Regions from separate parts of the Faunimonas sp. B44 genome, predicted to be linked through region 2. Evidence: riboswitches for the same ligand, from Rfam matches in the RefSeq annotation. Region 2 holds a riboswitch; each other region holds the start of a gene.

Region 1 (7,323 bases), on a different contig from region 2:
GTAGGCGAGGCCGTCATAGCCGAGGGCGTAGAGCGTGCCGGCCATGCCGATGAAGGAGGCCGCGGACATCCAGTCCGCACCGGTCGCCATGCCGTTGTAGATCGCCGGCACCTTGCGCCCGGCGACGTAGTACTCGGACACCTGCATCGTGCGGGAGAGCACGCCGATGCCGGCATAGACCGCGAGCGTGAAGAAGACGAACAGGTAGCCGATGATGCGGTTCGGCACCCCGACCTGCTCGAGGATCGCGAGCAGGACTACGAAGCCGAAGAACCCGCCGGTGTAGACGGCGTAGATCTTGCCGAGATTGCTGGTGAAATCACCGCCGCTTGTGCGTGCAGACATCGTGCCCCCCTATTCCTCGGCCACGCCGAATTCGCGGTCGATGGAGTCCTGCCGCCGCGCGAACCAGAAGATCAGGATCACGAAGACGATGAGGGAGCCCTGCGCGGCCATGTAGAAGCCGAGCGGGAACCCGAGGATCACGATCTCGTTCAGCGACCGTACGAAGAAGTGAATTACAAAGCTGAAGAAGAACCAGATCACCAGCGTGGTGATCATCAGGCTCTTCGTCTTGGCCCAATAGGCGCCATCATGAGACATCGTTCGATGCCCTCCCCAATGCCGCCGAAAGAGCGGCGTTGCCTCCACCAGACTCGGGCTTGTGCCCCTTCTCGCGAATCGCGCAGGGCGCAATTCGAGCGCCGCGATCCTAGCACCGCGGAAGATGTGGCTGGATTCGACTTTGGGCGGAGGGCCGGCCCCGGCGCCTGCTACGTCGTGGCGGGCGTGTCGGGCGTGTCGGTCGCGATGCGGGGCAGCACCAGGAGGTCGGTCGTGCCGTGCCGGATCAGCTCGGAGCTGACGCTGCCGAGCAGGCCGCGGACCAGGCCCCGGCGCGCATGGGTGGCGACGGCGACGAGGTCGCAGCCCTCCTCCGAGGCGACCTTCTGCAGCGCCTCCGCCGGCTCGCCTTCCAGCACGCGGGGCAGCGCGCCGGCGGCGGCGTCGGTCCGCCGGAGCGCAGCCTGGAGACGGGATCGCGCAGTCGCGGCCGCCTCTCTCCGGTGGGCGTCGATCTCCTGCCGGTCGACGCCGGCATAGACCATCATTCCGGCCGCGATCGTGGTGAAGGCGTGCAGCGCGGTGAGCCGGCGCGGTGCGATCGCCGCGACGGCGGCGAAGAGAGGGGCGAGGTCGGCCGGCTCGAAGCTTTCCACGCCGAGGAGGGCGTGGCGGTACGGCTCGCTCGCCGGCTGCCGGGCGATCAGGACCGGCACCTCGCTGAACCGCACGAACCGCTCCACCGTCGTGTCGCGAAAGGTGTCTCGCCAGAAGTTCCTGCGGTGGTCGCCGGCGACGACGAGGTCGGCGCCGGCCGCCTTGGCCGCGGAATCGATCGCCCAGTAGACGTCGCCCGTCACGACCCGCCTGGCGACGGCCGTGCCGTCTCCGATCCTGGCGCATTCCGCCGCGAGGTGGCGCTCGGCCTCGGCCTTCCTGTTGTGGAGGATGTCGGTCGGCAGGTCGTCGTCGATCGCGTGCACGAGGAGAAGGTCGGCGCCGGTCGTCTCGGCCAGCACGCGCGCGCGGGCCACGGCGAGTTCGCCGCGCTGCGAGAAATCCGTGGCCACCACGATCGTCTTCATGACGCGAGAACCTCCGGTTTCTTCGCTGCGGGCGGAATTGCGGCTTCGTCGATGTCGAGGATCTGCTTGGCGGCTGAGGCGGCCGCGTCGTCGAAGGGATGCAGCACGAGGTCCACGCCGCCTTCGTCGAGCCGGCTCGCCTCGGCATCGTCGCGAGCGGTGATCGCCACGCGGCCGGAGAAGCGGTGGCTCCGGATCGCGCTGAGCAGGCCGCTGCGGGCATCCGTCTCCGTCAGGAGGATCGTGCCGTAGGGGATCGCCAGCACGATCCATCGCGCCTTCGACAGCGGGAGGTCGTTCCAGAACTCCGGCTCCGTGACGTCGCCGTAGCGGACCTGGTACCCGTGCGCCGACCAGGCCCGCACGGCCTGCGGGTCGAGATCGACCGCGAGCACCCTGAGCCCGGCGTCGGTCAGGCGCTTCAGGAGCTGCCCGCCGAACCGGCCGAGCCCGAACAGGATGACGTCGATCTCGGGCTGCTCGGGCTCGTCGGCGGCGCCGTGCCGCGTGCGCCGGAAGTCGAACGGCCGCAGCAGCGGTTCGGCGAGTTCGTAGAGCTGGTGCGAATAGGTGATCATGTAGACGGAGATCGCGATCGTCACCAGGCCGACCAGGGTGACGAGGCCGACGGCGGACGGCTCGACATGGCCGAGGCTGAGACCCATCGCCATGAAGATGAGCGAGAACTCGGAAATCTGCGCGACCGTCAGACCGGCCAGGAACCCGGTGCGGAGCCGGTACCCCATCGCCGACATGATCACCATGACGATCAGCGGGTTCCCGATCAGCACGAACAGCGAGAAGACGATCGCCCGCCCGAGATCCTGCCCGAGGCCGGAGAGGTCGAAGGACGCGCCGATCGAGACGAAGAAGAAGAGGAGCAGGAATTCCCGGAGCCCGGCGAGCCGGGCGGAGATCATGTCGCGATAGGGCGTCGAGCCGAGCGACACGCCCGCAATGAGCCCGCCGATCTCCTTGCCGAGCCCGACCGTGTCGCCGAGCGCGGCCGCGGCGGCCGCCCAGCCGATCGCGAAGATGACGAGCAGTTCCGGCGTGCGTGCGAGCCGGCCCATCAAACCGTCCGCCGCGTAGCGCACGAACAGGATCAGGACGACGATCGCGGCGACGAGCGCGGCGAGGACCTGCCAGAGCGAGCCGGCGCCGCCATGTTCGCCCTCGCCGATCCCGAGAGTGGAGAGGACCACCATCGTGATCACGACTACGATGTCCTGCACGATCAGGAAGCCGAGCGCGATGCGGCCGTGCAGCGTCTCGAGCTCGCGCTTGTCGCTGAGCAGCTTCACGATGATGATCGTGGAGGAGAAGGTGAGCGCGACCGCGACGTAGAGGCTGGTGACGGCGTCGAGGCCGAGCGCGAGCCCGATGCCGAACCCGATCACCGAGGTGAAGAGGACCTGCCCGAGCCCGGTCGCGAGCGACACCGGGCCGAGCGTCCTGACCAGGCGGAAGTCGAGCTTCAGGCCGACCAGGAAGAGCAGGAGCGCCACGCCGAGCTCGGCGAGGAAGCGGATCTGGCCTGCGGTCTCGGCGCTGTTGTCGAAGAGCGCGGCCGCCAGCAGCCCGACGGCGATGAAGCTGACGATCACCGGCTGGCGGAGCGCCGCCCCGAGCATCCCGATGGCTGCGGCGCCGAGCAGCAGCCACGCCATTTCGTGAAAGATTACGTCGGCCATCCACGATCCGTCTGACCGCCGTCGAATGGCAGCCCGCGGCGCGATGGTCAAACGGGATCGAGAGCTGCCGCCGCCGCTCCCGGCGGAGGGTTCTACTCGCGCCGGTCTGTGTGGCTCCGCGCCCGGGTGTGGAGCGGCCACAGGCGCTCCATGGCGAGATAGGTGAAGGAGGTCGACCAGCCGATGAGGAACAGGCCGTTCAGCGCCTCGATGCCCGAGATGAGGCGGAGCGCGCCGGCCGGGTAGATGTCGCCGAAGCCGAGGGTCGAATAGGACGTCACCGAGAAATAGAGGTAGTCGGCGAAATGGAGCTCCAGGTTGCCGTGGAGCGATCCGAGGCCGACGCGGTCGAGCAGGAGGTAGCCGGCGGCGTAGGCCCAGACCTCGATGGTATGCGCCGCGAAGCAGCCGAGCACCACGACGAGGATGCGCAGGCGGAGCGGGAGCCTCATTTGGGGAAGCGCCACGGATATGAGCCGCAGCACCTCGTAATGGATCACGATCGTCGCGACCACGAGCGCGCCCCCGATCAGGAGTGACACCGCCACGATCTGCTCCCCCCGCTCCACCTCCCCATTGCCTACGACGGCGGCGCGTCGGCGACAATCGCCCGGCCGGACGAGCGCTTGCGCCTTCGCCCCGCCCGCACTAGCGTGCGCGCCGTCTCGCGGGGTGCCCGTCCGGGCTGAGAGGCATGAGCCAACCCGTCGAACCTGATCCGGGTCATGCCGGCGGAGGGATGAGATGCCGAGAGCCGACGGCTCCCGCCCCGCACCCTGCCGCGCCCGACCCGGGACCACGCGCAGGCGAGGAGCAGCGTCATGAAGGTTTTCCGGGGAATCGGCTGGCTGCGGCTGGCCAGCGCGGCGATGGCCGCACTCGCGCTCGGCGCAGGCCAGGCTGCGGCGCAGGCGAAGCCGCGCCTGACCGTCTACACCTACACCTCGTTCGCCGGGAAATACGGGCCGGGCGCCACGATCAAGGAGCGCTTCGAGGCGGAGTGCGGCTGCACGCTGGACTGGGTGGCGAGCGACGACGCCGGCACGCTCCTGTCCCGGCTGAAGCTCGAAGGGTCCGGCACCCGCGCAGACGTCGTGCTCGGGCTCGACCAGAACCTCGTCGCGGAAGCGCGCGCGACCGGCCTCTTCGCGCCCCACGAGGTCGACCTCGCCGCGCTCGACCTGCCGGTTCCGTGGAGCGACGACACCTTCGTGCCGTTCGACTGGGGCTGGCACGCCTTCGTCTACGATTCCACCAGGCTCGCCGCCCCGCCCGCGAGCTTCCGCGACCTCGTGGAGGCCGAGGACGGCCCGACGCTCGTCGTCCAGGACCCGCGCACTTCCGCGCCGGGGCTCGGCCTGCTCCTGTGGGTCCGCTCGCTCTACGGCGAGGAGGCCGCCGGCGTCTGGCGGAAGCTCGCGCCGCGGATCGTCACCGTGACCAAGGGCTGGTCGGAGGCCTACGGCCTGTTCCTGAAGGGGGAGGCTGACATGGTGCTGAGCTATTCGACCTCGCCCGCCTACCACATCGGCGCGGAGAACGAGACGAAGTACCGGGCGGCGATCTTCCCCGAAGGGCACTACATGCAGGTCGAGGTCGCCGCCGCGACCGCCGCGTCGAAGAACCCGGATCTCGCCCGCGGCTTCCTCCGCTTCATGCTCTCCAACCCGTTCCAGTCGGCGATCCCCGAGGGCAACTGGATGTATCCGGCGGTCGAGCCGGAGGGCGGGCTGCCGGCCTCCTTCGCCGACCTCCCCGCGCCGGAGAAATCCCTGCTGATGACGCCGGAAGAGGTCCGCGAGCATCGCCGCCCCTTCGTCGACGAATGGCTCGACGCGATGAGCCGCTAGGCGCGCCATGGGCCGGCTGCCGGGCGTCGTCGTCCTCGTCCTCGTCTTCGGGATCGTCGCGGCGGCGCTCGGCGGGCTCGCCGCGGCCGCGGGCCCGGAGAGCGCGGACCTGCCCTGGCGCTATGTCGGCCGCGTCCTCGCCTTCAGCGTCGGCCAGGCGGCGCTCTCGACAGTGCTGTCGCTGCTTCTCGGCGCGGCGCTCGCGCTGGCGCTCGCGCGCCGGGCCCGCTTCCCGGGCCGCGACCTCTTCGTGGCGGCGCTCAACCTCGCCACCGTGCTGCCGGCGATCGTCGCCGTCTTCGGCATCGTGGCGGTGCTCGGCCGCTCCGGCTGGGCAGGCACGGCCGCGCGCTTCCTCGGCTTCGAGTACGGGTCGTGGCTCTACGGCTTGCCCGGCATCCTCGTCGCGCACGTCTTCTTCAACGCCCCGCTCGCGGCCCGCATCTTCCTCGGCAGCCTCTCGGCGGTGCCCGCCGAGCACTGGCGACTCGCCGCCCAGCTCGGCATGCCGGCCGGGGCCGTGTTCAGGATCGTCGACCGGCCGGTCCTCTTCCGGGAGGCGCCGGCGCTCGGGCTCCTGATCTTCCTGCTCTGCTTCACGAGCTTCGCCATCGTCCTGGCGCTCGGCGGCGGCCCGCGCGCCTCCACGCTGGAGGTGGCGATCTACGAGGCGGTGCGCTTCGAGGCCGATCTCGGGCGCGCCGGGCTGCTCGCCGCGATCCAGATCGCGATCTGCCTCGCCATCGCGGTGCCGGTGCTCGCGGCGGCGCGCCGGCCGCCGGAAATGCCGGGCGCGGCGCTCCCCGCCGAGCGGCCGGATACCGGCATCCCGGCGCTCAAGGCCCTGGACGGGCTCGTGCTCGCGCTCGGGGCGGCGCTCGTCCTGCCGCCGCTCGCCGCGATCCTCGTCTCGGGAGTCGCAGGTCTCTCGAGCCTCGCGCCGGGGGAGACGGCGCTCGCGCTCGTCACCAGCGTCGCGATCGCCGTGCCGGCCGGGCTGCTCGCGACGCTCTTCGCCGTCGCGCTCGCCGATCTTGCCCGCAGGCTGCGCGGCGGTGCGCGCGGCGACCGGGCCGCCGACGCGATCGGCCTCGTCGGCCTCGCCGCGCTCGCCATCCCGCCGGTCGCCCTCTCGGCCGGGCTGTTCGTGGCGCTCCGGCCGGTCGTGAACCCGTTCGCCTTCGCGCTGCCGCTCATCGTCCTCGTGAACGCCCTGATGGCGCTGCCCTTCGCGCTCCGCCAGGTCGAGCCGCCGCTCGCGCTCTCGGCCGAGCGCTACGGCCGCCTCGCCGACAGCCTCGGCATCGCCGGCGCCGCGCGCATCAGGATCGTCGACTGGCCGCTGCTGCGCCGGCCGTTCCTCGTCGCGCTCGGCATATCGAGCGCGCTCTCGCTCGGCGATCTCGGCGTCGCCGCCTTCTTCGGCTCGGGCAATCTCCTGACGCTGCCGCTCCTCCTCCACCAGCTGATGGGCGCCTACCGCATGGAGGCGGCGGCCTCCGTGTCGCTCCTCCTTGCCTCGCTCGTGCTCGCGATCTTTCTTGCCGCGCAACGCTGGTCCGGGGACGCGCTTGCTTGAAATCGCTGATCTGAGGCTCGACTATCCGGAGTTCAGCGCCCGCTACGACCTCCTGGTCCCGGCCGGCGCGCTCTGCGCGCTGATCGGCCCCTCGGGCGGCGGCAAGACCACGCTCCTCCACGCCGTCGCCGGCTTCGGCGAGCGGCCGACCGGCACGCTGCGCTTCGGCGGGCGCTACCTGATCGGGCTTGCCCCGGCCGAGCGCCCGCTCTCCATCCTCTTCCAGGATCACAACCTCTTCCCGCACCTCACGGCGGAGGAGAATGTCGGCCTCGGCATCAGGCCCGACCTGCGGCTGAAGGCGGAGGACCGCGCCCGCATCGCCGGGGCGCTCGAGCGGGTCGGCCTCGCCGGCATGCAGCGGAGGCGCCCCGGCGAGCTCTCCGGCGGCCAGCGCCAGCGCGTGGCGCTCGCCCGCGCGCTCGTCCGCGACCGACCCCTGATGCTCCTCGACGAGCCCTTCGCCGCGCTCGATCCCGCCCTTCGCGCCGACATGATCGCGCTCGTGGACGCGGTCCGCCGCGAGCGCGGCCTGACGGTGGTGATGTCGA
Region 2 (7,323 bases):
CTGCCGCCCGAGCTCCGCACCGCCGTGATCCACCGCCTCGAGCTGCCGCAGGGCCGGTTCGAGCGCCGCCTTCCTTTGCCGCCGGGCCGCTACGCCGGCGTCCGCCGAACGTCCGTGAACGGCTGCCTCGTCGTCAGCCTGCTGAAAGCGTGAGCTGGAGTTCCGCATGATCCGGAATGAGAGACTGTTCGCCGCTGCGGATGCCCCCGGGGCCGAGCCCGGCGGCGCGCTGCCGCCGCTGCCGCCGCTGCCGAAGGACGCGATCGTCATCGTTCCGGTGCGCAACATGGTGCTGTTCCCGGGCGTCGTGTTCCCGATCGCCATCGGCCGGCCGGTTTCGATCGCCGCAGCGCAGGAGGCGGTGCGGACGCAGGCACAGATCGGCGTCGTCCTGCAGCGCGACCCGCAGGTGGACGAGCCGGGCGCCGACGACCTGCACAAGGTGGGTACGGTGGCCAACGTCGTGCGCTACGTCACCACGCCGGATGGCGGCCACCACCTCGTCTGCCAGGGCGAGGAGCGCTTCCGCGTGGTCGAGTTCGTGCCGGGCTGGCCGTTCCTCGTCGCCCGGATCATACGCCTTCCGGAACCCGACGCGGTGTCGCCCGCCATCGAGGCGCGATTCCTCAGCCTCCAGTCCCAGGCGCTCGAGGCGATCGAGCTCCTGCCGCAGGCGCCTCCCGAAATGGCGCAGGCGGTGCGCGCCATCGCCGCGCCCGGCGCGCTCGCCGACGTCACGGCCGCCTACATGGACGCCAGGCCCGACGAGAAGCAGGAGATCCTGGAGACCGTCGACCTCGAGGCGCGGATGGAGAAGGTCGCGCGGCTCCTGACGCACCGGATCGAGGTGCTCCGCCTGTCGCGCGAGATCGGCCAGCAGACCAAGGCCGCTCTCGACGAGCGGCAGCGCGAGGTGCTGCTCCGCGAGCAGATGGCGGCGATCCAGCGCCAGCTCGGGGAGGGCGAGGGCAAGGCCGAGGAGATCGCCGAGCTGAGCGAGGCGATCGCGAAGGCAGGCATGCCGCAGGAGGTGGAGGAGCAGGCCCGCAAGGAGCTTCGACGCCTGGAGCGCATGCCCGAGGCCGCCGGCGAGTACGGCATGATCCGCACCTATCTCGACTGGCTGATCGAGCTGCCCTGGACGATTCCCGACGAGCCGCCGATCGAGATCGCCGAGGCGCGGCGCATCCTCGACGAGGACCATTTCGGTCTCGACACGATCAAGCGCCGCATCGTCGAGTACCTTGCCGTGCGCAAGCTCGCCCCCCAGGGCAAGGCGCCGATCCTCTGCTTCGTCGGGCCGCCCGGCGTCGGCAAGACCTCGCTCGGCCAGTCGATCGCGAGGGCCATGGGCCGGAAGTTCGTCCGCGTCAGCCTCGGCGGCGTTCACGACGAGGCCGAGATCCGCGGCCATCGCCGCACCTATATCGGCGCCTTGCCCGGCAACATCATCCAGGCCATCCGCAAGGCCGGGGCGCGGAACTGCGTGATGATGCTCGACGAGATCGACAAGCTCGGCGCCGGCATTCACGGCGATCCTTCGGCGGCGATGCTGGAGGTGCTCGACCCGGAGCAGAACGCCACCTTCCGCGACAATTACCTCGCCGTGCCGTTCGACCTCAGCCGCGTCGTCTTCATCGCGACGGCGAACATGCTCGACACCATTCCGGGGCCGCTGCGCGACCGAATGGAGGTGATCAGCCTCGCCGGCTACACCGACGACGAGAAGATGCAGATCGCCCGGCGCTACCTCGTCCCCCGGCAGCTCGAGGCGAACGGGCTCGCGGCCGCGCAGGCGGAGATCGACGAGGAGGCGCTGAGGGCGATCGTCCAGCACTATACGCGCGAGGCCGGGGTCCGGAATCTCGAGCGCGAGATCGGCAAGGCGCTCCGCCATGCCGCCGTCCGCATCGCGGAGGGGAGCGCTGCCGCCGTCCGCATCGGCGCGGACGACCTGGCGGCCGTGCTCGGGCCGCTCCGCTTCGAAAACGAGGTGGCGATGCGGACGAGCGTTCCCGGCGTCGCCACCGGCCTCGCCTGGACGCCGGTCGGCGGCGACATCCTGTTCATCGAGGCGACGCGGATACCCGGCAGCGGGCGGCTGATCCTCACCGGCCAGCTCGGCGAGGTGATGCGGGAGAGCGCCCAGGCCGCGCTCAGCCTGGTGAAGAGCCGCGCCGAATCGTTCGGGGTCGACCCGAAGCTCTTCGCCGACAGCGACATCCACATCCACGTGCCGGCCGGGGCGACGCCCAAGGACGGGCCGAGCGCGGGCGTCGCCATGTTCACGGCGCTGGCCTCGCTCCTCTCCGGGCGCACGGTGCGGAGCGACACGGCGATGACCGGGGAGATCAGCCTGCGCGGCCTCGTGCTTCCCGTCGGCGGCATCAAGGAGAAGGTGGTCGCGGCGGCACGCGCGGGGCTGACACGGGTCATGCTGCCCGCCCGCAACCGGCGCGACTACGAGGAGATACCTGAACAGGCCCGGGCGAAGCTGGAATTCGTCTGGCTGGAGCGCGTCGACGACGCCGTGGCCGCGGCGCTCAGCGACGGAACGGGCGAGGCCGCATCCTCCGGCGGCGCGAAGAAGGTCGCCTGACGGTTCGAGCGGCGCGCCGCCCTACCGGCCTCCGCCGGCGACCGGACGGGCCGGCGCGATGTCGGCCGGATCGAAGAACATTGCGAGCTGCAGGCTCTGCGCGATCCGCACCGCCTTCTCCATGAAGCTGTCCGCGACGGCCGGCGGGCAGAGCTCGTCCACGGTGCGCTTGAAGAGGCCGAGCCAGAGCGCGAAATCGCGCGGCGTGACGCCCTCGAGCCTGGCATGGGCGGGCACCGGGCGGCCCTTGTAGCGGCCGGTCTGCATCATGACGGAGGACCAGAAGGCGCACATCTTCGGCAGGTGATCGTCCCAGCGGTCGCCGATCCCGGCGGCGAAGATGGGGCCGAGCCGTTCGTCCGCCCGCACCCGGCCGTAGAAGGTGTGGACCACGCGCGCGATCAGGTCCTCGTCGAGGGCCTCGTGTCTCGGCTCGGGCGAAGTCGGCGCGGGGGCAATCGGGATCGTGGTCATGGCGATCGAAAGATGCAGGGGCTATGCTTCTTTCTACGATGATCCCGCAGCGTACGGCAATGCGACCGTTGGACCGGCTGGCCTGCCGTTCATTCCGAATCGAGGAGTGCGGCCATTCCGTCGTGATCGCCGGTCATCACCGCCGGATCGTCGAGGATCGCGTTCTCCAGCGGGACCGGATCGCCGCCGCGATAGAAGTCCGTGGCGGCGAGCCTGGCCGCGAAATCGTCCCTTGCCCGCACGAAGGAGGCGAAGCGGTGGGCGGGCCAGGCGATCGGATCGACGTTCTCGCGGCTGAAGGCGGCGGTGAAGACGAACGCCCCGCCGGCCGGGAACGGACCGAAGATGCGGCCGTGATTGTTGTCGACGATGAAGGGCTCGTTGGAGAAGGCATGGTCCCGCTCCGTCGGGATCTGGCCGTGATAGGCGTCCCCGATCCAGGCGCGGTAGCCTGCCGAGTGACCCTCGCGAAGCGGATAGCCGGCGAGAGCCGCGGCGCCGATCAGGCGCGTCTTGGCGTCGTCCGCCGATTTCGCCGCGCGGTCGACGATGACGACGTTGATGGGTTCCCGCAGCGCCTTCCCGTCGTAGATCTCCCCCAGCCAGTGGGCGGGCGTGCCCTGCGGATCGATCATCCACTTCCCGATCGCAGGCAGTCCGGGCGGGTTCGCGACGTCTGCTGGCGGGCTTCCCGAGGGCTGAGCCTCTGCGCTCGCGGCGAGAAACGCGGCGCCTGCGACCATTGCGCAGGCCGACCAACCCCGACACACGTAGAGGTTGACATGGTATCCGCTGCAGATAGCCTTCTCCCCGGCGCGGGGTGCTCGCCGGCGGGCGGGCTGAGATGACACCCGTGAACTTGATCTGGGCCATACCAGCGTAAGGACTGCCGCGATGATCGACGCCATCTGGGATTCCGTTCGTCAGGTGCGGTCGCAGCGACCGCTGGTCCTGAATATCACCAACTTCGTGGTCATGAACAACACGGCCAACGCCCTGCTGGCGCTCGGCGCTTCGCCGATCATGGCGCATGCCTGCGAGGAGATCGAGGATCTCGTCGCCGCCACGGGAGCGGTCGTCGTCAATATCGGCACGCTGTCGCCGCCCTGGACCGCCGCGATGCGGCTCGCCGCCCGAAAGGCGACCGCCGCCGGCAAGCCCTGGGTCCTCGATCCGGCCGGCGTGGGGGCGACGGCCTACCGCGACACCACTGCCGCGGGGCTGAGCGCGCTCAACCCTGACGTGATTCGCGGCAATGCGTCGGAAGTGCAGGTCCTCGCCGGCCTCGCCGGCGTGACGAAGGGCGTGGACGCCACGCTGGAAGCGGAGGAGAGCCTCCCCGCCGCCGCCCTGCTCACCGAAGCGACGCATGCGGTCGTCGCGGTGACGGGGCGGAGCGACTACGTGATCTTCGGACACGAGCGCCGAGCGGTCCACAACGGCCACGCCATGATGGCGCGCGTGACGGGGCTCGGCTGCACCGCGACCGCGCTCGTCGGCGCCTTCCTGGCTGCAGTCCGCGACCCGTTCGCGGCGACGTTGCACGCGCTCGCCGTGCTCGGCGTGGCCGGCGAGATGGCAGCCGAGAAGGCGGCGGGGCCCGGCTCGCTGCAGATGCTTCTCCTCGACGCGCTCTATGCGATCGACCGGCCGACGCTCGCCGCTCGCGTCAGGATCGACTGAGGCTCCGGCCGGGTCCTGTTTCCACCCGCAGCACCGCACGCGGCGCGACCCCGACCCGCTCCATCAGGCCCTTGGCGTCGAACGGGGCCCGCACCTTCGCGTCGTTGTCGAAATAGACGTAGACGTCCCGGCTGGGCAGGCCGGTTGGCGGCGAAGCGCTGGCGCGTTCGTTGGTCGGGACTTCGCCGCCCTCCGCCCAGGCGATCGCCCGCTCCGCCCAGAGGTCGAGCGCCGGCCCGTCATAGCCGCTCGCATAGAGGACCTCGGAGCCGTGCAGCCGGCAGTAGACGAAGTCGGCCGTGACATCCATGAGCCGCGGCCAGGTCACCGCGTCGGAGACGACGAGCGCGACGCCCTGCACCCTGAGGAGGGCTATGAAGTCCTCGCTCGCGAAGTCGGCATGGCGGATCTCCAGCGCATGCCGGAGCGGCCGGGTCGGCGCCGGCTCCAGCCACGTCCGGCCCGCGACGCGATGATCGTGATGCTGCCGCGCGAAGGCCTCCGCCTCGCTCGTGTCGCGCGGCAGGAGGCGCAGGAAGCTCTCGATCCGCTCCCGGTCGTAGCCGAAGTTCGGCGACAGCTGCCAGAGCAGCGGCCCGAGCTTGTGCCCGAGACTGAGGACGCCGGAGGCGAGGAAATTCGCAAGCGGGGCTTCGGCTTCGAGCAGCCGCTTCACATGCGTGATGAAGCGGGGCCCCTTGAGCGAGAAGACGAAATCGTCCGGCGTCTCCGCCGCCCAGCGCGCGAAGCAGTCGGGTTTCTGGAGGCCGTAGAAGGTGCCGTTGATCTCGATCGAGTTGAAGGTGCGGGCGGCGAAGGCGAGCTCCTGCTTCTGCGGCAGGCCGGGCGGGTAGAACACGCCGCGCCAGGGCCGGTAGGTCCAGCCGGAAATGCCGATCCGGATGTCGCCGCGGCGCCCCTGCATGCGAGCCTCGCCCTGTCCGCGGCGCGAGCGCCGCCATGCCCGAAATGCGCGACCGGGGCTGCGGTTCGCGCATCGCCGCGCACGGCGGAACTATAGCCGGCATCGGAACGGCTGCGGCGGGCGCGCGTTAGCATCATCGTTCAGCCTTGCACGTGAGTAACCGATGCCCGCCGCCCGGCCGATCTGGAAAGGCCACATCCGCCTCTCGCTCGTCTCCATTCCCGTCGAGCTCTACACCGCCACGAAATCGACCGCGAAGATCGCGTTCCGCCAGATCCACGAGCCGAGCGGCAAGCCGGTGAAATACGAGAAGGTGGTGCCGGGGATCGGTCCCGTCGACACCGGCGAGATCCTCAAGGGCTTCGAATACGAGAAGGGGCAGTACGTCCTCCTCACCGAAGACGACATCGACGACGTCAGGCTGGAGACGCGCAAGACGCTGGAGCTGACGCAGTTCGTCGGCGCCTGCGAGATCGAGCCGCTCTATTTCGACAAGCCCTATTTCGTCGTGCCGCAGGACGAGCTGGCGGAGGACGCCTTCCGCGTCGTCCGCGACGCCTTGCGGGAATCCGAGAAGGTCGGGATCGGCCAGCTGGCGCTGCGCGGCAAGGAGTACCTCGCCGCGCTCAAGCCGTGCGGCACCGGGCTCCTGCTCGAGACGCTCCACTACGAGGAGGAGATCCGGAAGTCCGACAGCTTCTTCTCCGGCATCAGCGGCGAACGGGCGGACGAGGATCTCCTCGCGGTCGCCCGGCAGCTGATCGACAGGAAGACGGCGCCTTTCGACGCCGCGGCCTTCAAGGACAACTACACCAAGGCGCTGCGCGCCCTCATCGACGAGCGCCTGAAGAGCAAGGGCGGCAAGCGGGCGGCGGTGCCGGATGCCGAGCCGGTCCGGACCGGCGGCAACGTCATCGACCTGATGGCCGCGCTGAAGCAGAGCCTCGAAGGGGCTGGCGCCTCCGGCGGGAAGGGCGGCGCTGCGGCCCCGGCCGCCAAGGCGGGCAGCCGTCCCAAGGGCACGGCCAAGAGCGCGCCGGCCAAGGGCGCGGCCTCGAAGTCCTCGGACGAGCCGAAGAAGACCCCCGCGCGCAGCCGGTCTGCCGCGGCCGGCGCGACCGAGAAGGCGCGCAAGTCGGCCTGACGCATGGCGCGCGCGAAGACGTCCGAGGCGCTGATCGAGTACAACCGCAAGCGCGACTTCGCGCGCACCGCCGAGCCGAAGGGCGAGGTGAAGGCCGGCGAGGGCTTCAGCTTCGTCGTGCAGAAGCACGCCGCGACCCGGCTCCATTACGACTTCCGGCTCGAGCTCGACGGCGTCCTCAAGAGCTGGGCCGTCACCAAAGGCCCGAGCCTCGACCCGTCGGAGAAGCGGCTGGCGGTCCGCACCGAGGACCACCCGCTCGAATATGGCGGCTTCGAAGGCACCATCCCGAAGGGCGAGTATGGCGGCGGCACGGTCATGCTGTGGGACCGCGGCACCTGGGAGCCGCTCCACGATCCCCGGGAAGGCCTCGCCGAGGGCAAGCTCCACTTCAACCTTCACGGAGAGCGGCTGAAGGGCGGCTGGGCGCTCATCCGCCTCAGGCCGCGCGCGGGCGAGAAGCGCGAGAACTGGCTCCTCATCAAGGAGCGCGACGAG
Region 3 (7,323 bases), on a different contig from region 2:
CGGGCGTCGGCCTCGGGATGAAGCCGCAGAAGTTCCTGAAGGCGGGCGACGAGATGCGCCTCGGCATGGATCGCCTCGGCGAGCAGCGCCAGAAGGTCGTCGCCTTCCAGGGCTGATCCCCGCGCGAGATCGTCCGCCGGGCGAACCGGCGGACAAGCGCGCCTCAATCCGGCTGGCGCGCGTCGAGGAAGCTCTGGACCGACACCTCGCTCCAGGGCGCGAGCACGGTCCGGGCATCGGCATAGGATTGTGCGATGCGGCCGCTAAGATCGTCCCGCGCCGCGATTTCGCGCACGATGTCGCCGGCGGCCGAACGGGCCGCAGCCATGACGTCGCCGGGGAAGCGGACGAGCTCGATGTCCTTCTCCTTGAGGGCGGCGAGCGCGCGCGCGTTCATCAGCTCGGCCTCGGCGAGCGAGTAGGCGTTCTCGGCGCGCGCGGCGTTCTCGACCACCGCCTTCAGCGCCGCCGGCAGGGCGTTCCACGCCGCCAGCGAGACGATCAGCTCGCCGGTCCCGTTCGGCTTGTTGAAGCCCGGATGGTGGTAGTAGCGCGCGATCCTGTAGAAGCCGCTCGCCAGGTCGCTCTGCGGCCCGAGGAATTCCGCGCCGTCGATCATGCCCGACTGGAGCGCCGGCAGGATCTCGGCCACCGGCGTCGTCACCGGCGTCGCGCCGAGCCGGCGGTAGACCTCCCCGCCCGTGCCGGCGACGCGAAGCCGCAGCCCGCGGACGTCGTCGAGGGTCCTGATCGGGCGCACGAACCAGCCGCCCATGTTGAAGCCGGGATTGCCGGCCATGAACGGCTTCACCTCGAAGCCGGCATAGAGCTCGTCCCAGAGCGCCTGGCCGCCGCCATGCTCGATCCAGGCCATGTGCTCGGTCGGCGTCAGCCCGAAGGGCATGGTGGTGAAGAACACCGTCGCCGGGTGCTTGCCCTGCCAGTAGAAGGAGGCGGTGTGGCCGGCATCGGCGGCCCCGCCGCGCACGGCGTCGAGCACCTCGAGGCCCGACACGATCTCGCCGGCGGCATGGACCCTGACCGTCAGCCGGCCGTCGCTCATCTCGCCGATGCGGCGCGCGAGGCGCTCCGCCGTCATGCCGGGGCCCGGCAGGTTCTTCGGCCAGGACGTCACCATGCGCCATTCGATGCGCGCCTGCGCAAGCGCCGGTGCGGCGAGCGCGGCGGCGCCGGCGGCGCTCCCGCCGGCAATCAGCGTGCGTCGTGTGATGGAAGTCATCAGCGGCTCCAGATGGCGTGGAAATGGTGGACGGGACCGTGGCCGGACCCGATCGTGAGCGTGTCGGAGGCCGCGATCGCGGCGTGGAGATAGGCTTTGGCGGCTGCCACGGAGCCTTCGAGGTCGAGGCCGCGGGCGAGTCCGGCGGCGATCGCGGAAGAGAGCGTGCAGCCGGTCCCGTGCGTGTTCGGCGTGTCGAGCCGCGGCGCCTCGAACCAGCGGCGAAGCTCCGGCGTGACCAGGAGGTCGGCCGCCGTCGGCCCCTCGCCGTGGCCGCCCTTGAGGAGGACGCCGCGGGCGCCCTGCGCCAGCAGCGCGTCGGCCTGCCGCTCCATCGCCGCCTTGCCGTCCGCCACCGGCTCGTCCAGCAGCCGGGCCGCCTCGTGCAGGTTCGGCGTGACGAGGAGCGCGCGCGTGAAGAGCGTGTGCGCCAGGACCTCGACGGCCTCGTCGGCGATGAGCTTCGCGCCGCTCGTCGTGACCATCACCGGGTCGAGTACGACCGGGCCCGTGTCCCATGCGTCGAGGCCGCCGGCGACGGCTTCGATCACCGCCGGGTTGGAGAGCATGCCGATCTTCGTCGCGCCGACGGCGAGGTCGCCGTAGACGGCGTCCATCTGCGCGCGCACGAAAGCCGGCGGCACGTCGTGGACGCCCGTCACCGTCCGCGTGTTCTGGGCGGTGAGCGCCGCGATCACGCTCGCGCCGTAGACGCCGAGCGCGGAGAAGGTCTTCAGGTCGGCCTGGATGCCGGCGCCGCCGCCGGAATCCGAGCCTGCAATGGTGACCGCGATCGCCGTCATGCGGCTGCCCCCGACGCGCCGCGCGCGTCCTCCACGATGCGCCGGAGCCGTGCGGCCGCCGCCTCCACCTCGTCCGCCATGAAGAGCGCTGAGATGACCGCGACGCCCTCGGCGCCGGCTGCGACGATCGCCGCCGCATTCGTCTCGTCGATGCCCGCGATGGCGCCGACCGGCAGGCCCGGCCGCCGGCGGCGCAGGATGGCCGCGAGCGCCCGCCATCCGGCCACGCCGACCGCGCCCGGATTGTCCTTCGACTGCGTCTCGAACACGCCGCCGACGCAGACATAGTCGATCTCGTCGAGCGGGGAGCCGGTCGCCTCCGCCTCCGTCTTGACGCTCAGCCCGATCAGCGCCTGCGGCCCAAGCAGCCGGCGCGCATCGCCGGCCGCCATGTCGTCCTGCCCGACATGCACGCCCTCGGCGCCCGCGGCCAGCGCGACGTCGACGCGGTCGTTCACGAGGAGCGGCACGCCGCTCCCCGCGACGGCAGCGCGGATGGCACGCACCGCGTCGACCATCTGCCGCGTCGAGCCGGTCTTGTCGCGGTACTGCAGGAGGGTCGCGCCGCCGGAGACCGCCGCGCGGGCGAGGTCCGGCAGCGGGCGTCCGCGGCTGCGGGCGGGGTCGAGAATGCCGTAGAGCGTCAGGTCGACTGGGTTCATCCTGGATGTCCTTGGTGGTCGGCCGGCCTGCCGAGGCCGTGCAGTTCGTCGAGGAAGAGCGGCACGAAGCTGCCCGGGCCGGCAGCCTCCGCGCCGGCGCGCGCGCCCGCTTCGCCGAAGCCGTCGAGCGCAGCGGCGATGGCGGCGAAGGCATCCGCTTCGACGGCGAGGCAGGCCGCGGCGACCGCGCCGAGGGCGCAGCCCATCGCCGTCACCTCCGCCATGAGGGGGTGCCCGGTCTCCACCGTCGCGCGCCGGCCTGCGCCGCGCAGGAGGTCGACGGCGCCGGACACCGCCACGACGGTGCCGCGCGCCTCGGCCTCCGCGAGCGCCGCCTCCCCGATCGCCGCGGCCTCGCCTTCGTTGAGGCGGAGGGCTGACGGGCCGCGCGCCAGCAGCACGCGCGCGAATGCGGCGCGCTCCGGCGAGCGGTCGGCGAAGACCGGGTCCAGCACCCAGCGCCTGCTTGATGCCTCGGCCGCGGCGACGGCGCGCTCGATCGCCTGGCGCGACGATCCGGTCAGCATGCCGAGATTGACGAGGAGCGCGTCGCTGCTCGCCACGAAGGGGCCAATCTCGGCCGGATCGGTCGACATGGATGGCACGGCGCCGATCGCGAGCAGCACGTTCGCGGTGAAGGCCTGCGCGACGGAGTTGGTGAGGCAGTGGACGCGCGGACGGCGCGCCCGGACGGCGCCGAAAACCGGCGCGGGCGACGGCGCAGGGGCGAGCATCAGAGGCCCCGAAGTCCTGCGACGGCAAAATGAGGGTGTCTGTCGTCCATCGTGCCCATCCCTCCGCCGGTGTTAACCGGATCAGGTTCGAGGGGTTGGCGTGTCGCCTCTCAGCCGCCGCAGCGGCACCCCCTGAGCCAAGCTTCCCAGGACATAATCGGCAGGCGGGCGCCGCGCAACCCGTTCCTGCGGCGAGCGGCGCTTGCGGCGGACGCCCCGATCCGCTTCACTCCGGCCGAATCCGGAGGCCCGCATGACCCCCTTCTTCGTCATGATCAAATGCCAGCTCGGCAAATCCTACCAGGTCGCGACCGAGCTCGCGGACGCGGAGATCGCCTCGGAGATCTATTCGACGGCCGGCGACTACGACCTTCTCGCCAAGTTCTACGTCAATCCCGGCGAGGACATCGGCCATTTCGTGAACGAGAAGGTGCACCCGATCTCCGGCATCCAGGACACCAAAACCATCATCACCTTCAAGGCGTTCTGACCCTCAGCCTTGCGGCAGCTGCGCCTTGCGCTGCCGCTCCCGGCTGATCCGGAGCTGCCGCTCGCGCAGGATGATGAAGATGCCGGACGCGATGACGATCGGCCCGCCGATGAAGAGCGAAGGGCCCGGCAGCTCCGAGAAGACGAGATAGCCGAGCGCCAGCCCCCAGATCATCGAGACGTATTCGAAGGGCGCGATCGTGGAGGCGTCGGCGTGCCGGTAGGCCGAGGTCATGAGGATCTGGCCGATGCCGCCGAAGAGGCCCGAGGCGATGAGGAGCGCCGCGTCGGTGGGGTCCGGCACGACCCAGCCGAACGGCAGGGTCGCCAGCCCGGCGACGCTCGAAGTCACGGTGAAATAGAAGACGATCGTGCCGGTCCGCTCGGTGTGGGTGAGGCTGCGCACGAAGATGCCGGTGATTGCCGACAGCACCGTGGAGACGAGCGCCAGCACGGCGCCGAGGAGCGCGGTATCGGCGACGGCGCCGGCGCCGAGGAGCCCGAGCTGTGGCCACAGGATGACCAGAATGCCGGCGAAGCCGACGATGACGGCGCTCCAGCGATAGGCACGCACCGTCTCGTGCAGCACGAGCGCCCCGAGCACGACGATGAAGAGCGGCGCGGCATAGTTGATGGCCAACGCCTCCGGCAGCGGCAGGCGCTGGATCGCGGCGAACCACAGCCCCATGCTGGCGACGCCGACGAGGCCGCGGCCCGCATGGACCATCGGTTTGTCGGTCCTCAGCGCAACCAGGAACTCGCCCCGCCAGACGAGCATCGCCACGATCGGGATGAGCGCGAAGGCCGAGCGGAAGAACACGACCTCGCCTTCCGGCACGCGCCCCGCCGTCGCCTTGATGCAGACGAGCATCAGGGTGAAGAGCAGGGTCGAGGCGATCTTGAGGACGATTCCGTAGGCGGGGCTCATCGTCCGGTGCCTAGCATGGAGTCGGGCCGGCCGCGCATGCGGACCGGTCGCCGATGCGCGGCTCCGCCATGCGCGATTCGCAGGGCTCCAGCCCGGACCGGGGGTCAGCCGGGATCGATCCGGCGATAGCGAGCCTCGGCGAAGCTGTAGACCGCGAAGGCGAGGAAGCCGATCCCCATCGCGAGCAGGATCGCCCAGCCGAAGGCGAGGCCCTGCACGGCAGCGAGCGCATCCTTCAGGCCCGGCTGGTTCTCGGGGCTGTAGGCGAATCCGCCGGTGACGATCAGGATGGCGAGGATCAGGAACACCGCGCCGCGCGCGAAGAGGCCCGCCTGCGACAGCGGTCGGACCCAGCGCCCGATGTCGGGCGGACAGCGCATGTGTTTCTCGAAGCCGGCCGTCGCCGCCTTCCAGAAATGGGCGCCGGCGACCGCGAGCAGAATGGCCGCGACGGCCCAGACGACCAGCCAGCCGAGGCCCGCGTCGAACACCGCCGCGATCCAGCCGCCGGTCGGGTCGCCATTGTCGCCGCCGGAGCTGCCCCAGCGGGAGACCAGGCCGAGGGCGAACATCGCCAGCGCGAAATTCACGACCCCGCTCCCGAGCAGTCCGGCGCGAACGGCAATCCCCTTGGCCCCCTTGCCGTGATGGTCGGGGTCCTTGACGGCCTGTATCACCCGCCATCCGGCATGGCCGAAGAGGCCGATCACCATCGCCCAGACCAGGATCGTACCGAAGGGAGCGCCGAGGACCGCGGCGAGCGCGTCTTCGCTGTCCTTGGCCTCGGAGCCGCCGAGCGCCGCGAGGATCGTGAAGAAGCCGATGATCAGGTAAACGGTTCCGCGCGCGGCATAGCCTGCCCGGGCGAGGCGCTCGATCCCGGTGCTGATGGCGGCGTCGGTCTGCGGCATGCCCCGGAGAACGACCGAGCCGAAGGCATGTTCCTTCGCCTGCTCAAGCCTTTGCGGACCTGATCGCCTCCCACAGCCGCTGCGGCGTGGCCGGCATGTCGATGTGATCGATGCCGTAGGCGCGGTGAAGCGCGTCGACGACGGCGTTCATCACCGCCGGGCAGGAGCCGACCGTCCCCGCCTCGCCGGCGCCCTTGATCCCCATCGGGTTGTTCTTCGAGGGGACGTTGCGCGTCTCGAAATGAAGGAACGGCATGTCCCATGCCCGCGGCATCGCATAATCGTTGAGCGAGGCGGTCACGAGCTGCCCGTCGGCATCATAGACGGTGCGCTCCAGAAGCGCCTGGCCGACGCCCTGCACGACGCCGCCGTGGATCTGGCCGGCGAGCAGCATCGGGTTCACGGTCGCGCCGAAATCGTCCACGACGGTATAGGCGAGGATGTGCGTCTCGCCGGTTTCCGGGTCGATCTCCACCTCGCAGACATGCGTCCCGTTCGGGAAAGTGGCGTCCTCGCTCTTGAACTGGCCGGTGGCGACGAGCCTGGCCGGGTCGCTCGCCTTCTGCGCCAGCTCGGCGAGCGACACGCTGCGATCCGTGCCGGCGATCACCGCCCGGCCGCCGGCGAGCTCGATGTCGGCCGGCGAAGCCTCGAGCTGGTCGGCGGCGAGCTCCCTGATCTGCTTCGCCAGAGCGCGCGCTGCGAGGTCGACGGAGGGAACCCCGATCGGGATCGAGCGCGAGCCGCCCGTGCCGCCGCCGCTCGGCAGGTCGTCGCTGTCGCCCTGGACGACCCGGATCGCGTCGTAGTCGAGGCCGAGAGGCTCGGCGAGAAACTGGGCATAGGCGGTGGCGTGCCCCTGCCCGTTGGTCTGCGTTCCGATGTGGAGGCTCACCACGCCGTCGGGCCCGAGCTCCGCGCGCGCCGGCTCGGAACCGGCGAAGGCGCAGGCCTCGATATAGGTGGAGAGCCCGATGCCGCGGATGCGCCCGCGCGCCCTGCTCTCCTCCAGCCGCCGCTCGAAGCCGTCGTAGTCCGCGGCCTCGAGCGCCCGCGTCAGGTGGCCGTCGAAATCCCCGGTATCGTATGTCCGGCCCGTCCGCGTCCGGTACGGCATCTGCTCGGGGCGGATGAAGTTGCGGCGCCTGATCTCCACCGGCGACAGGCCGACGACGCGCGCCGCGTGATCGATCAGCCGCTCGATCACGTACGTGGCCTCCGGACGGCCCGCACCCCGATAGGCGTCGGTCGGCACGGTGTTGGTGAAGACGCAGGTGCAGGTGATGTGCAGCGTCTGGAAGTCGTAGACGCCGGGCGCCATCGTGAGCCCGAGCCAGGGAATCAGCGGCCCGAATCGGGACAGGTAGGCCCCCATGTCGGCGAGGAGCCTGATCCGCATCGCAATGATCCGCCCCGTGGCGTCGAGTGCGAGCGCAGCCGTCGTGACATGGTCGCGCCCCTGCGCGTCCGCGAGGAAATGCTCGTTGCGATCCGACACCCACTTGACCGGGCGGCGGAGCGCCTTCGCGGCCTTGGCGGCAAGCGCGTACTCGCGA
Region 4 (7,323 bases), on a different contig from region 2:
GGGTGCGCCGCCCGGGCATCGTCCACCGGCTCGACAAGGACACCTCCGGCCTGCTCGTCGTCGCCAAGAACGACCGGACGCATCAGGCGCTTTCCGAGCAGTTCGCCGATCATGGCCGAACGGGGCCGCTGGAGCGGGAGTACGTCGCGTTGGTCTGGGGCGTTCCGGCGCGGCGAACAGGCACGGTCGAGACTGCGCTCGACCGCGATCCGAGAAACCGCCAGAAGCAGGCGGTCGTGAAGGCCGGCGGCCGCCCGGCGATCACCCGTTATACGGTCGCGGAGGTCTATGGCGGCGGCGTGGCAAGCCTCTTGCATTGCCGGCTGGAGACAGGGCGCACGCACCAGATCCGCGTTCACATGGCGCATATCGGCCATCCGCTCGTCGGCGACCACGTCTACGGCGCGGGCTTCCTGACCAAGGCCGAAACGCTCCCGGAAGGGATCGCAGCCGCGGTCCGTGCGTTCAGACGTCAGGCGCTGCACGCTCGGCGCCTCGCATTCCGGCATCCCGCGACCGGCGCGGTGCTGGACTTCACGAGTTCGCCGCCGGCCGACATGGCGGACCTGATCGAGCGCCTCCGCGGCATGCTCATTACACAAACGTAAGTCGGCCTCGGGTGGAAATCGCCCTATAGGGATTGGTTGCACCGGACTGGATGGGGTCCGGGCGTGCGGGCGGACCCCGCAAACGGCAGGGATTGATCATGGCCAAAGGCAGCATTCCGGTTTTCCAGTCTGGCGAAGGCGGGCTTTCGCGGTATCTCGACGAGATCCGCAAGTTCCCGATGCTGGAGCCGCAGGAAGAGTACATGCTGGCGAAGCGATACGCGGAGCATGGCGATCGCGATGCCGCGCACCGCCTCGTCACCAGCCATTTGCGCCTGGTCGCCAAGATCGCCATGGGATACCGCGGCTACGGCCTGCCGATCGGCGAGGTCATTTCCGAGGGGAACGTCGGTCTGATGCAGGCCGTGAAGCGCTTCGATCCGGACCGCGGCTTTAGGCTGGCGACCTATGCGATGTGGTGGATCCGGGCCTCGATCCAGGAATATATCCTGCGGTCCTGGAGCCTCGTGAAGATGGGCACCACGGCCAACCAGAAGCGCCTGTTCTTCAATCTCAGGAAGGCGAAGAGCCAGATCCAGGCGCTCGACGAGGGCGATCTGCGCCCGGACCAGGTGAAGCAGATCGCCGAGAAGCTCAACGTGTCGGAGGAGGAGGTGATCTCGATGAACCGCCGCCTCTCCGGCGACGCATCCCTCAACGCGCCGATCCGCGCCGGCGAGGGGGAAAGCGGCGGCGAGTGGCAGGACTGGCTCACCGACGACAGCGAGAGCCAGGAGGCGCGCCTCATCCAGGAGGACGAGCTCGATCAGCGCCGGGCCATGCTGAAGGATGCGCTCGACGTCCTCGACAACCGCGAGCGGCGCATCTTTGAGGCGCGGCGCCTGTCGGAGGATCCGCTGACGCTCGAGCAGCTCTCCGACGAGTTCGACGTGAGCCGCGAGCGCGTGCGCCAGCTCGAGGTGCGGGCCTTCGACAAGGTCCAGAAGGCGATGGTGAAGGCCGTGAAGGACCGCGAGAGGGGGCGGGCGGCACTCCTCGCCTCTCCTGCCTGAGGCGCGGCGGCTCTCGGCCGGCGAAGCGCGGTCGCCCGGTCAGAGCCCGAAGGGATAGGTATCGGGCACGCCGTGAGATGCCGGGCCGGGCAGCGGGGTGACGGCCTTCGTTTCCTCGAACCACACGAACGCGTCGAACTGCTCCGGCAGGACCGCCTCGAAATAGTGGCTCGTGCGCTCGCTCTCCGGGCGGTAAACCACACCGATCGCGCGCTCGAGCCGCGGTTCGGCAAGGCTGTCGCGGAGCGCCCGCCTCCCCTGCCCGCGCATGTCCGTGAGGCTGCGGGCGACGCCGGCCTGGCGGAACACCCGTTCGATGCTGTCGTCGCGCGCCGGGCGAACCTGCATGATCTCCATTCGTCCGCCCCAGTCGGAAGCGGCCGCCACCGTGCCGCGGTCGGTGCCGAAGCCGACGAGCGCCGCATCCTCGCCGAATGCCGTGCGGCAGAGCTCGCCGATGTTGAACTCGCCCTGCCAGCCCATGGCCGTCGCCGCGGCGTTGCCGATGTGGGAGTTGTGCGCCCAGACCACGGCCTTGGCGCCCGCTCCGCGGCGCGCCAGCAGCCGGCGCAGCGTCTCGAACATGTGCCGGTCGCGCAGGTTCCAGGACTCCGATGAGCCGCGGTACATGATCCGGTAGTACTGCTCGGCGGCACGCACGATGCGCGCGTTCTGGGCCGCGTCGAAGAAGTCTTCGCCGTCCTGCGCGCCATAGTCCAGGCGACGTGCGAGCAGCGCCTCGAGCTGGCTCACGATCGCGTCTTCGCAGGTGTCCTTCCGGCCATAGAGCACGTCGCGGCCGTAATGCGCCGGCTCCGCCTGCCAAGGCGTCAGGCAGCCGTAGCGCTTGCGCGCGAGCCGTGCCGCCTCCGGATCGACGCCGTCGAGGTAGCCGATCACCGCGTCGATCGACCCGCCGAGGCTGTAGACGTCGAGGCCGCGAAACTCGACGCGCGCCCCGGCCGGCTTGCCGTCATTGTGCCGGCGGAGCCAGTCCACGAACTCGCGCACCTCGGCGTTCCGCCACATCCAGGTCGGGAAGCGCGTGAACGCCTCCTCGCCGGAGGGCCGCGCGGATTGGTGCCTGACGTAGCGGTCGATCCGCGCCGCATCCGGCCAGTCCGCCTCCACGGCGACGATGTCGAAGCCGTGCTTGCTGATCAGCCGGCGGGTGATCGCCGCACGGGCGCGGTAGAACTCCGAGGTGCCGTGCGTCGCCTCCCCGAGGAGCACGACCCTGGCGTCGCCGAAGGCATCGAACTGCTCGCCGAACTCGTCGCTACGCTCCGGCGCAGGCAGGCTCCTGGAGGCCTCCCTCACCGCGCGGGCCAGGTTTTCCGCCTCGCGGGCGGCCGCGTGGCGGCCCGTCACGAGATCGCCCATGCCGCCTCCTCGGCCGCGCGCGACTGGCATTCGGTGGGGCGCACGAGAATTCCCCCACTCTTCCAAACCCGGAATCAACACGCCGCCTGCGTCAGGGTTCCGAGACGGAGACGGTGCCGCCCCTCCCTCGGTCCGCCGCTCAGCGTCCCGGCGCTGCGGGCGCCTTCGGCTTGGCCGGATTCTTCGTCGCGACGAAGACGCCGGCAAGGATCAGCCCCGCTCCGACCGCATGGAAGAGCGCCGGGCGTTCGCCGAGGAGAAGGATTGCGAGGGCCGTGCCGAAGAGCGGGACCAGGTGGAAGAATGGGCCGGCCCGGTTCGCACCGATCAGTTCGACGCCGCGATTGAAGAACAAATAGGCCGCCACCGAGGGAAAGAGGATCACGTAGAGGACTGCCAGCGCGGACGCGGGGGTGATGACGACCGTGCGGCCCTGCGCCACGACCTCGTACAGGGAAAACGGGAAAAGCAGCACCGAGCCGATCCCGATCGTGACCGTGACGAAGGTGAGTGCGCCGACGACCGGCCGTTTCCTCAGGAGCGCCGAATAGAACGCGTAGACGGTCATGGCCGCGACGACCATGACGTCGCCCACGTTGAACGCGAGATGCCGAACGCGGCCGAGATCGCCTTCGGTCACGATGACCAGCACGCCCATGAGGGACGTCAGGATGCCGGCGATCTGCTTGCCGGTGAGCCGGTCGCGGAAGAGCAGGAAGGTCCAGACCCCGATGAGGAGCGGCGCCGTCGACTGCATCAGGCTCGCGTTCATCGCGGTCGTGTGCTGCAGGCTCCAATAGAGGAGCGTGTTGAACACGGTAATGCCGGCGAAGGAGACGAGCACGAGATACGGCAGGTGATGCCGAAGCGTCTGCCAATCCCGCCTGATCTGGCCCACGGCGAGGGGCAGAAGCAGCACGAAGGCTCCCAGCCAGCGCGTGCCGGCAAGCGTCGCCGGCGGAATCGAGCCGGCCAGAAACCGGCCGACCACGGCGTTCCCCGCCCAGAACAGCGAGGTGACGGTGAGGAGGAGATAGGGCTGGTGCCAGGCCCAGGCGAAAAAGCGTGTCACCGCGTGCGGTAAGCACGGCCCGCGGGGCCTGTAAACCCCGCTATGCGCTTGCGCCTTGCCCTCGGCCGGCCAACCCGCTACTGCGCTTCCATCCGAGGGGTGCGCGGCTTCCGCCGCGCTGAGACGGCCGACGGCCGAACCCTTTGAACCTGATCCGGGTCATGCCGGCGAAGGGACGGGATCAAGCGTCCGCTTCGCCATCGATGGAGCGCGGACGTGTGGAGAGCAGCCGAGACGGGCCTGCGAATCGGTGCGGTCGCCGCGCTCCTGCTCCTGTGGGAAGCTGCCGTCCGCCTCCTCTCCGTGCCCGCTTTCGTCCTGCCGCCGCCGTCCCGCATCGCGGCCGCCTTTGCGGCCGAGCCCGGCTATTTCTTGGCGCACGCGTCGACGACGGGCTGGGAGATCGTGGCCGGGATGGCGATCGGGGTCGGGCTCGGCGCCGCGTCTGCCGTTCTCCTCGCGCTGTCGCCGCGGCTGGAACGGCTGGTCGGCCCGATGCTGGTGGTGAGCCAGGCGCTGCCGGTCTTCGCGATCGCCCCGCTCCTCGTCATCTGGTTCGGCTTCGGCCTCGCCTCCAAGGTCGCGATGGCGGGCCTCATCATCTTCTTCCCCGTGGCGACCGCCTTCGCGGACGGACTGCGCCGGACCGACCCCGATCTTCTCGACCTCGCGCGCCTCAATGGCGCCGGGCGCATCGCGACGCTCTGGAAGCTGCGGATTCCTGCAGCGCTGCCGGCGCTTGGGTCCGGGCTGCGGATCGCGGCGGGCGTTGCGCCGATCGGCGCCGTCGTCGGCGAATGGGTCGGCGCCTCGGCCGGCCTCGGCTTCATCATGCTCCAGGCGAACGCGCGCATGCAGACCGATCGCGTCTTCGTCGCCCTCGTTCTCCTCGCCGTCATGGCGATCCTGCTTCGCGCCGCCGTGGACGGGCTGGTGAGACGGCAGCTCGCCTGGGTGCCAGGGGAAGGTTCCAACCGCTGAAGGAAGCACCGCAATGAGAATTCTCGCCGCCGCGCTCATCGCCGGCATCGCGTCGATCCAGAACGCGGGCGCGGCCGACAGGCTGACCGTCCTGCTCGACTGGTTCGTCAATCCCGATCACGCCCCGCTCGTCGTCGCGGCCGAGAAGGGGTACTTCGCCGACAGGGGACTGGACGTCGAGCTCGTTCCGCCGGCCGATCCGAGCGCGCCGCCCCGGCTCGTCGCCGCGCGCCAGGGTGACATCGCAATCACCTACCAGCCGAACCTCTATCTCCAGCGCGAGCAGGACCTGCCGATCGTCAGGATCGGTACGCTCGTCGCCACCCCGCTCAACGCGCTCGTCGTGCTCGCCGACGGGCCGGTGAAGGCGCTCGCGGACCTGAAGGACAAGACGATCGGCTATTCGGTTGCCGGTTTCGAGGAGGTGCTGCTCGAGGCGATGCTCGCGGAAGCCGGCGTCGGGATGCAGGACGTCAAGCTGGTCAACGTGAACTTCGCGCTCTCGCCCGCACTCATCGCCGGGCGCGTCGATGCGGTGATCGGCGCTTTCCGCAACTTCGAGCTGACGCAGCTGCGGCTGGAGGGCCATGAGGGCACCGCGTTCTACCCGGAGGAATCAGGCGTCCCGGCGTATGACGAACTGATCTACGTGGCCCATCGCGACAGCCTCGGCGACGATCGGCTGAAGCGGTTCATCGAGGCGGTCGAGCAGGCGACCCTCTATCTCACGAACCATCCGGAGGAAGGGCTGGAGATCTTCCTCGGAGCCCATCCCGATCTCGGGGACGAGCTCAACCGGCGCGCCTATGCCGACACGCTGCCGCGCTTCTCGCGAAGCCCGGCAGCGCTCGACCGGATGCGCTACGCCCGCTTCGCCACGTTCCTCGCGGAGCGGGGTCTGATCGAGGAGGCGCGCCCGGTCGACGAGTACGCCGTCGCGCTGGAGTGACCTGGCGCGGGATCGACCCTGCGTCGAGATCAGTCCCAGGCCCGCATGACCGTCTCGAACAGGCGGTCGCCGGCAATCCCCTTCTCGAAGGTGAGCAGGGCACGCTTGCCGTCCGTGAAGAGGAGCGGCATGTCGAACCAGGAGCCGTCGCGCATCAGCGCCACGTTCCGGTTGATCTGCTCCTCCTCGTCGGAGAGCGCGATCCAGAACAGTGTGTCCGTGACCGGCACCGCGGCGCCGGCGAGCGGCTGGCCGCGGGCCTGCTCGTTCGGCTTCAGCACCAGCGCCGGCACCCGCTCGATCGCCGTTTCCGACAGGTCGCCCTCGAAGGCGATCTCCACCATGTGGCTCGCCGGCAGGCCCTGGTCCGTGTTCTTCGAGATGGTCAGCGTGACGGTCGCGTCGCGATCGGGGATGCGCATGATGCCGCGGATCGCAGGCAGGCCGTCGGGCCGGTCGACCTGTTCCCAGGTGGTCTGGCCCTGCGCGGCCTGGCCGGACTGCTCGCCCTCGCCCTGCTCGTAGAAGATCGCGCGCTGCGCCACGATGCTCTGGCCGGGGGCAGGCGCCGGCGCAGTCTCCGGCGCAGGTGCCGGGATCGCCTCCGCCTCCGGTTCGGCGGGCACCGGCGTAGTATCCGGCGCGCCGTCGTCCGGCATCGGCACGGGCTGATCCGGCGTGAGCTCGGGCGGCGCGGCGGGGTCGGGCTCGACCTGCGCAACCTCCCCTTGCCCTTCAGGCGCGGGGTCAGCGGCAGGCGGCGCATCGGCGGCCTCGCCTTCGGCCGGTGCGGCGGCGCCGGCGCCGCCGTTGATCAGCCGCTCGCTGTTCTTGCCGCCGGTTGCCGGCGCCGCCTCCGGCTCCGGCCCTTCCGCAAGCTCGGTCGCAGGCTGTTCGGATCCGAACAGGGCGGCCAACGTATCGCGCTGCGTATAGGCGAGTACGCCCGCGCCGATCAGGACGAGCGCAACCAGCACCGCCATGATCATCGCAGGCGCACGCGAGTGACGCTCCGGATAGCGCTCCGCTGCCTGTTCAGGTTCGCCGTCAGCGGCAGCCTCAGCGGCCGGTTCGGACGCGATGGGCGCGTTCCGAGCATCCGCTTCCGGTGTGCCCTCTGCGGCGGCGACCGTGGCCGTCCCGACTGGCGGACGAACGGCCTGGCCGGGCGCGCCCCGCCGCCGCTCCGCATCGGCGGCGGTCGATTCGCGAACATGCGGCGCGGCTGCCGGCGCTCCGGCCGGATCGGCCGGCGCAGGCCGGCCCGCGTACGCGACGTCTCCGGCAGGCTCCCCGCCCGGCACAGCCGCAAAGTCC

What was found. A riboswitch is a leader RNA that binds a small molecule or an ion and turns the genes downstream of it on or off. The one in region 2 is predicted to bind thiamine pyrophosphate.
Region 1: linked by a shared signal. The riboswitch ahead of thiB (thiamine ABC transporter substrate binding subunit) and the one ahead of thiM (hydroxyethylthiazole kinase) in region 2 are both predicted to bind thiamine pyrophosphate.
Region 3: linked by a shared signal. The riboswitch ahead of ACUN0C_RS09660 (hydroxyethylthiazole kinase) and the one ahead of thiM (hydroxyethylthiazole kinase) in region 2 are both predicted to bind thiamine pyrophosphate.
Region 4: linked by a shared signal. The riboswitch ahead of ACUN0C_RS17395 (ABC transporter permease) and the one ahead of thiM (hydroxyethylthiazole kinase) in region 2 are both predicted to bind thiamine pyrophosphate.

What each region holds. Positions count from the first base shown of each region.
Region 1 is NZ_JBQYEX010000001.1:128,433-135,755, forward strand. It holds gene ACUN0C_RS00630 (sodium:solute symporter family protein) at 1-345, opposite strand, end outside; gene ACUN0C_RS00635 (DUF4212 domain-containing protein) at 355-603, opposite strand; gene ACUN0C_RS00640 (universal stress protein) at 774-1,649, opposite strand; gene ACUN0C_RS00645 (cation:proton antiporter) at 1,646-3,343, opposite strand; gene ACUN0C_RS00650 (potassium channel family protein) at 3,436-3,891, opposite strand; TPP riboswitch at 4,002-4,100, shown strand; gene thiB (thiamine ABC transporter substrate binding subunit) at 4,165-5,193, shown strand; gene ACUN0C_RS00660 (thiamine/thiamine pyrophosphate ABC transporter permease ThiP) at 5,201-6,772, shown strand; gene ACUN0C_RS00665 (thiamine ABC transporter ATP-binding protein) at 6,765-7,323, shown strand, end outside.
Region 2 is NZ_JBQYEX010000007.1:19,245-26,567, reverse strand. It holds gene ACUN0C_RS13425 (Hsp20/alpha crystallin family protein) at 1-153, shown strand, start outside; gene lon (endopeptidase La) at 167-2,599, shown strand; gene ACUN0C_RS13415 (group III truncated hemoglobin) at 2,621-3,073, opposite strand; gene ACUN0C_RS13410 (hypothetical protein) at 3,163-3,708, opposite strand; TPP riboswitch at 3,880-3,977, shown strand; gene thiM (hydroxyethylthiazole kinase) at 3,968-4,756, shown strand; gene ACUN0C_RS13400 (DUF72 domain-containing protein) at 4,743-5,681, opposite strand; gene ku (non-homologous end joining protein Ku) at 5,845-6,825, shown strand; gene ligD (DNA ligase D) at 6,829-7,323, shown strand, end outside.
Region 3 is NZ_JBQYEX010000004.1:161,932-169,254, forward strand. It holds gene ACUN0C_RS09640 (fumarylacetoacetate hydrolase family protein) at 1-116, shown strand, start outside; gene ACUN0C_RS09645 (TRAP transporter substrate-binding protein) at 164-1,240, opposite strand; gene thiD (bifunctional hydroxymethylpyrimidine kinase/phosphomethylpyrimidine kinase) at 1,240-2,043, opposite strand; gene thiE (thiamine phosphate synthase) at 2,040-2,705, opposite strand; gene ACUN0C_RS09660 (hydroxyethylthiazole kinase) at 2,702-3,439, opposite strand; TPP riboswitch at 3,481-3,582, opposite strand; gene ACUN0C_RS09665 (Lrp/AsnC ligand binding domain-containing protein) at 3,693-3,929, shown strand; gene ACUN0C_RS09670 (DMT family transporter) at 3,933-4,856, opposite strand; gene ACUN0C_RS09675 (DUF1206 domain-containing protein) at 4,961-5,767, opposite strand; gene ACUN0C_RS09680 (xanthine dehydrogenase family protein molybdopterin-binding subunit) at 5,811-7,323, opposite strand, start outside.
Region 4 is NZ_JBQYEX010000014.1:62,382-69,704, reverse strand. It holds gene ACUN0C_RS17415 (RluA family pseudouridine synthase) at 1-608, shown strand, start outside; gene rpoH (RNA polymerase sigma factor RpoH) at 707-1,621, shown strand; gene ACUN0C_RS17405 (erythromycin esterase family protein) at 1,661-3,004, opposite strand; gene ACUN0C_RS17400 (DMT family transporter) at 3,144-4,076, opposite strand; TPP riboswitch at 4,162-4,269, shown strand; gene ACUN0C_RS17395 (ABC transporter permease) at 4,293-5,057, shown strand; gene ACUN0C_RS17390 (ABC transporter substrate-binding protein) at 5,071-6,006, shown strand; gene ACUN0C_RS17385 (hypothetical protein) at 6,036-7,323, opposite strand, start outside.